DNA from 2 places in the Peribacillus sp. NPDC056705 genome. Region 2 is predicted to be linked to the other one. Evidence: riboswitches for the same ligand, from Rfam matches in the RefSeq annotation. Region 2 holds a riboswitch; the other holds the start of a gene.
The links. Region 2 has a riboswitch for cyclic di-AMP ahead of ACFRAK_RS07335 (APC family permease). Riboswitches for the same ligand answer to the same signal wherever they lie in the genome.
Positions count from the first base shown of each region.

Region 1 (3,427 bases), on a different contig from region 2:
TCATCAGCACCGTGTATAGAATGCGATACACAAAATCCATATTATAGTGAAAAATTCCGAATTGGAGGAATTGATCCTGGGTAAAGTTAAAAAAGCTTTCATCTTTCATCCTTTGCATGGTGCAGCTTCCCTTGGAGCAACTAAAAGATCAGGTCTATGGCACGCATTTTATTTCAAAAAAAAAAAAAAAAATCCAGAGTGACATTTCACTCTGGATTTTTATATTAAGAAACTTGCTCTAATTCTTTTTTGGAAGGAGGGTTGAATTGACCTTCCCATTTTGAGATAACGATTGCCGCAAGTGAATTACCAATAACGTTTACTACTGTACGGCCCATATCAAGAATACGGTCAATACCAGCAATAAATGCTAAACCTTCAATTGGAATACCAACTGTTCCTAATGTCGCTAAAAGAACTACGAAAGATACACCAGGTACACCTGCAATCCCCTTAGATGTGATCATTAACACTAACATTAGTGTAATTTGTTCATAAGCGCTTAAATCAATTCCATACATTTGAGCGATGAAGATAGCTGCTAACGCTTGATATAATGTAGAACCATCAAGGTTAAAAGAGTATCCTGTCGGAATAACAAACGTAGCAATATGTTTCGGACATCCCGCTTTCTCCATCTTTTCCATGATTCTCGGAAGAACTGCCTCTGAACTTGCTGTCGAGAACGCAAGAATCAATTCTTCTTTTAGAAGCTTAATCAATGTAAAGATATTGAACCCTACAAATTTTGCAATAAGACCCAGAATGACAATTACAAAGAAAATCATTGTTCCGTATACAGAAAGCGCTAACTTTCCTAGCGGAATTAAAGATTCCAAACCGAACTTGGAAATGGTCACACCGATTAGTGCAAATACCCCGATAGGAGCAAATTTCATGACCATATTAGTTAAGTAGAACATTCCTTCTGCTGCACCTTGGAAGAAACGGAATACAGGTTTCCCTTTTTCACCGATAGCCGCAATACTAAGTCCAAACAAAACAGAGAAGAAAATGATCGCTAGCATATCGCCTTCTACCATAGCTTTAATTGGATTGGATGGTACAATGTGAACAATTGTATCTACAAAAGATTCATGCTGCTTAGTTTCTGCTGTATCAACATAGGTAGAAATATCAGTTTGTTCTAGATTGTTCATATTTACACCAGCACCAGGCTGGATAATATTCGCGGAAACTAGACCAACAGCAATCGCTATCATTGTTACTACAACAAAGTATGATAATGATTTAGCACCAAGTTTACCTACCGCTTTCAAATCACCTACACCGGCAACTGCAACGATAAGGCTTGAAACGATGATCGGCACTACAATCATTTTAATCATTCGTAGGAAAATGTCCCCGAATGGCTGTAAAAAGTTTTGGGCCGTCTCATTACCATAAAAAATGGCACCAACGATAATCCCTAAAATTAAACCAATGAAAATTTGGCTAGCTAAACTTAATTTGAATTTCTTCATTTACTTTCCTCACCTTCCATAAAGTCTTTGATGCAAAAACATTTTTGTCTCGGTAAGGGAAACAAGATACTAATAAAAGAAAGTAATTTTTCTTTTTTTGAAAAACTCTGTCTTTACGCCGAAAAAAAAGACACTTCATGTGTCGATTTCTTATTGGCGTGAATATTCACACATGTTCCCTTAAAGACGCTGACGAGGTTAGCTGTCGGGTTAGGAATTGGAAACACAAAGCCCTTTCATTTCTGAATTCACCCCTAGCGGATAAAATCCACAAAAATGGGTCCCCCGTTCTTGGAATAAGATTAAGCGAGTTAACTTATAATAAAATATTATACTAAAAATGATAATCTGTAAATATTTATTCGCATCCATTTTAGAAAAAATCTTTAAACATGTCTGAATATTCTGTATTAATGTCTATTGTATCTATAATTACTCTTCCCGATTTTTAATCTCATGAGTTATATTAATATAATTGTTGGATAACTTAACATCACCTCTTTTGTTGAAGGAATGGTTATTTTTCCAAAAGGCCAAGTAACAGATATCTTACTTTTTCCCTAGTGGTGAATTTTTTATAAGTTGCAACTTTCACTTTTTCAAATTGAATCGGAGTAATAAAATTAGAATGGTTCTTAACTGCCACATCAGGCTTTAGCAGGATGACGTCACCTACAGACGGTCCCTTTATGATTTCTTGCTTTCCTTCTGCTTTAAGCCCTTTTGTAATGTAACGTTTATCCACATATCCTTTTTTGGTCAATTTGTAAATATAAGGCTGTTTTTGGTAATTTACCGCCTCTTCAGGAACGGAGGGTACACCGGCTTTCTCATTGGTTATTACAGTAAGATCCACTTTGGATCCCACCAACAAAGGTTCCGTTACTTCTCCTTCCGGTTCGATTAAAGCCTGAAATGGAAATCTGTTATCTTTTTTTAACGACGGCTCTTCAGCTGGATAGGAATGGATACGGCCTATCGTTCCTTTCAATGCCTTTTTTGAATCAGAGGAACTTGCTTTTATAGTCATGCCCACTTCAGCCTTTTTCATTTCTTCTTCGGAGAATTCCCCTTCAATTGCCATATTTGTAGAAACAATGGATATGATGGGATTGTTCAGGTTTTTATTGATATTTTTAACGACACCATCAGCCTCGCTCGTCGTCACGATAGCATTGGACTGCTCCTCAATTGAACTCAATTTGGCGTCAAGCATTTTCACTTTTTCATCCAAACTGTTTCTTTCCAGTTCCTGCTTGTACATTTCTTGTTCAATGTTACTTTTAATAAGATCCGTCGTGCTTGTCGTTAAATCACTACTCAAGTTTTTTTCCACCGATTCATCAATGGCCGCTATTCCAGAATCACTGGTCAGGGACCCTTGATATGACCTCAACTTGCCTATGTATTCTTCAATCCCCGCAATTTCTCCCTCAGCTGCCGTTTTTTCCGCTTCTAAATCCACTTTTAGCGCATCAAGTTCGGTCGTCTCATACTCAAACAACGAAGAGCCAGCCGTAATCGCATCGCCTTCTTTTACAAGGAATTTCTTAAAATCATTTTTCTTGGTATCAAAATAGATATCATACTCTTCTACAGGTTTAATTACCCCATTTGTTTGAATAGTAACCGTAATAGTATCCTTTTTTACCTTTGTCCAGTTTTCAACGAAAACAGTTCGTTCCACTTTGCTTTCTTTTTTTTCAAGAAGGTATATGTTAACGGCTATTAAGACTATCGACGCAATCGAGACCGCTGCTATTTTCCATTTTCCGCTCATTCTTTTCACCCGCCTTATACAAATACGCCTACTTGGATGTATGCTAAAAAGGCTTTAACAAACCATGTGGCCAGATAGAATAGAACAATCATTAAAAGGACCAAATAATTATTCCGGTCTGAAAATTCCTTTAAATAAAAATATTGCAGAGCAATAATAAGAA
Region 1 is NZ_JBHTYI010000040.1:6,332-9,758, reverse strand. Features, by position in the region: gene ACFRAK_RS24945 (hypothetical protein) at 1-118, opposite strand, end outside; gene ACFRAK_RS24940 (cation:dicarboxylate symporter family transporter) at 225-1,484, opposite strand; cyclic di-AMP (ydaO/yuaA leader) riboswitch at 1,657-1,803, opposite strand; gene ACFRAK_RS24935 (efflux RND transporter periplasmic adaptor subunit) at 2,002-3,264, opposite strand; gene ACFRAK_RS24930 (hypothetical protein) at 3,279-3,427, opposite strand, start outside.
Region 1: linked by a shared signal. The riboswitch ahead of ACFRAK_RS24940 (cation:dicarboxylate symporter family transporter) and the one ahead of ACFRAK_RS07335 (APC family permease) in region 2 are both predicted to bind cyclic di-AMP.

Region 2 (3,427 bases):
ACGATAAAGCTAATAATGGCACCAATTGAATTAATGGTTAATTTCAACATCCAGCCTTTTGGCTTTTCGCGGATCCATTTAACAATCATACCGCTCTGGGACAGAGTAAATGGAATGAATACCCCTACAGCATAAAGCGGAATGAGATTTTCTGTATGTCCTTCAAATGAGACTATTAAGATGATCGAGGCAAGTCCCAGTATGATTATTCCATTGGAATACCCTAATCGGTCCCCTCTGATCGTAAACGCCCTCGGTATGAATTTATCCTTCGCTAGATTTACTGCAAGCAGAGGGAAGGCCGAATAGCCAGTATTGGCCGCAAGTATCAAGATCAAGGCAGTCGTACCTTGAATGAAGAAATACATGAAATTCCGTCCAAAGATCTCTTCAGCAACCTGGGAGACGACCGTTACCTCTGCGCTCGGGACGATACTTAAATAATAGGCTAAGAATACGATTCCCGAAAATAATACAGCTAATAAGGAACCCATCGCTATTAAAGTTTTCGCCGCATTATTCGGAGCCGGATCTTTAAAGTTCGGGATTGCATTGGAAATAGCTTCGACTCCTGTCAATGCGGAGCTCCCTGACGCAAATGCTCTTAGCAGTATGAATAAACTGATGCCCGCTACCGGAGTCCCGACGGGCGTGTGCAATTCAGGTGAAACTTCACCTGTAAAAATCTTGTAAATCCCGACACCAATCAAGATGAACAATGCTAAAACGAATAGGTACACCGGATAAGCCAAAACAGAGGCCGACTCCGTAACCCCCCGCAAGTTCAGGATTGTAAGCAGAATGACGAAAATGATGGCTATGATGACATTATATGAATGCAGGCCGGGAAAAGCGGACGTGATTGCATCCGTACCTGCAGAAACACTAACAGCCACAGTTAATATATAATCCACCAATAAGGATCCTCCAGCTATCAGCCCTGGATTGACTCCCAAATTGTTTTTTGAAACCACATATGCCCCCCCGCCATGCGGATAAGCGAAAATGATCTGTCTATAGGACAAGATCAAGGCGGTTAACAGGATCAATACTCCGATTGCGATAGGGAGGGAATACCAAAATGCTGCAGCACCGACAGTGATCAGAACGATCAATATTTGCTCAGGTCCATAAGCAACAGAAGACAAAGCATCAGAAGATAATATCGCCAAAGCCTTTGTTTTGTTAAGCTTTTGTTCACCAAGTGCATTTGATTTTAAAGGTCTCCCAATCAAAAATCTCTTTATAGAAGATAACATCAAGTATTCACCACCATATTAAATTTAAGTTACCCAGCTGTATCAAAATACAAGAAGAAATGGAAAAATGCCTACAAGTCATAACTAAATAGACCTGTAGACATCAATTTTTTTGTCTAACAAGCTCCACCTTCCTTCTCATATAACGCTTACGAGGTTAGCTGTCGGATTCGGACCTAAGAGTAGCCCTACCTTGAAAGGATTCACCCCTTGGATTGTAGTAACAATCCCAATACCGGGTCCCCCGCACCATAAGGTTTAAGCGATTTAGAAATATGAAACTGTTGATTATCATACTCCCGTGAAATGGAAATGTAAATGAAAATTTTGCACAGAAATATAATTTTTTTTTGTATGCGAGGTTTTATTCTTGACGTATATTACATAAGTCATGCAAACACATGGTTCGAAGGGAGGAACGGAGGTAAATAAACGTCCAAAAAGAAAAAAACAAGGAGTGAATGAACAAAGGATGGTCATAAAAGGAATAAATGATTGCCACTTGAAGAGTATGAAGGATGAAGTGAAACAGTTCTGCCCCCAGCTTGAGTCGTTATACTTGCATTGATTTCCTCTTTCCGATTCCACTTTAATTCCCGTCCAATCGGGGGCATTATCCCACTGCTCCTGCTCCATCCTAATTAGTTCCTGCCTTCTTGAATTGGCCTCAAATTGCTTTTTTTAAAGACAAAGTATTTCTGGCCAATATAGTTGAGAACTGTGTAAAAAATGGCTCCTATCATCACAGCCACATTTTGTTGTATGGGTAAATGAACGGATCCTTCCATTGATTCCGCAATAGCTTGGCCTAAAGAATATGCGGCGGAATAACAGATCAGGATGACGCAAAAGAAACGTGCAACTCCTCTCCGCCATTCTATATCACTTTTAAAGGTAAAAGTCCTGTTCAAAAGAAAACTCGTTACAGCTCCCGTACCATTACCGATAAAGGTGGAGAGCCAGTAAGATAATTCAAGAACATTCATGAGAAAAAGCATAAGGGAAAGTCCAAGCGCAGTATTGACTATCCCAACCAATAAAAAGCGAATAAAGGAGTTAGTGTGTTTTAGATAGTTTTTCAATATTGTTCCGTTCATTGTCTAGTTGCTCCCGTTTTTTTAAATCGAGCGGATTAAATAGGTCCAGATCAACTATATATTTAGGCCGGCGTTTGGATTCATTATAGATTTTACCGATATATTCCCCAATCAAGCCGACAGCAATCAACTGCAGGCCACCGATCAACCATATGGAGGTGATTAATGAAGTCCATCCAGTCTCGGTCTGCCCATAAAACTTTAACCATAAAAAGTAAGACCCAAAGAGTAAGCTAATGAAAAATGAAAGACATCCTAGCCATAATACAAGCCGAATCGGTGTAACTGAAAAGGAAGTAATGCCATCAAGCGCAAAAGCAACCATTTTCTTAAATGGATATTTCGTTTCCCCAGCCAATCTTTCTTTTCGATCATAATAAACAGAGTCCGTCTTAAACCCAATAAGCGGTACGATTCCCCGTAAAAAAAGATTCGTTTCATCAAATCGTTCCAACTCCGCGATCGCCCTTTTACTCATTAGCCGGAAATCCGCATGATTATAGACAAGGTTAACCCCCATCTTGTTCATCATTTTATAAAAACCAGTTGCAGATGTTCGTTTGAAAAATGAATCAAGGTCCCTTTTTTGGCGGACACCGTATACAATTTCACATCCTTCATTGAATTTCCGGATGAATTCAGGGATGACTTGAATATCATCTTGTAAATCTGCATCAATGGAAATCACACAATCCGAGGCTTCTTTAGCTGTAAACAATCCTGCCAGGAGTGCATTTTGATGTCCTGCATTACGGGAAAGCTTTAGCCCACGAACAAATTCATTATTAATCGTTTCCTTATAAATGATCTTCCATGTTTGATCTTTACTTCCATCGTCAACCAATAGAATTTTACTTTGACCAGAAACAACGTTTTCTTCGACTAACCCCCTCACCAATCCACAAAGCTGGGAAATGGTATCCTGCAATACGCTTTCTTCGTTATAACAAGGTACAACAATCGTCAGTATCGGTGAATTCACTCTATTCCCCCCTTTTTACATGACTCTGTATAAATAAATTTTCCATACACTTCCTTTTTTTGTGAAAATCCTATCTAGTACCAATCCGT
Region 2 is NZ_JBHTYI010000004.1:127,850-131,276, reverse strand. Features, by position in the region: gene ACFRAK_RS07335 (APC family permease) at 1-1,259, opposite strand, end outside; cyclic di-AMP (ydaO/yuaA leader) riboswitch at 1,390-1,534, opposite strand; gene ACFRAK_RS07330 (GtrA family protein) at 1,901-2,356, opposite strand; gene ACFRAK_RS07325 (glycosyltransferase family 2 protein) at 2,316-3,338, opposite strand; gene ACFRAK_RS07320 (DUF6044 family protein) at 3,354-3,427, opposite strand, start outside.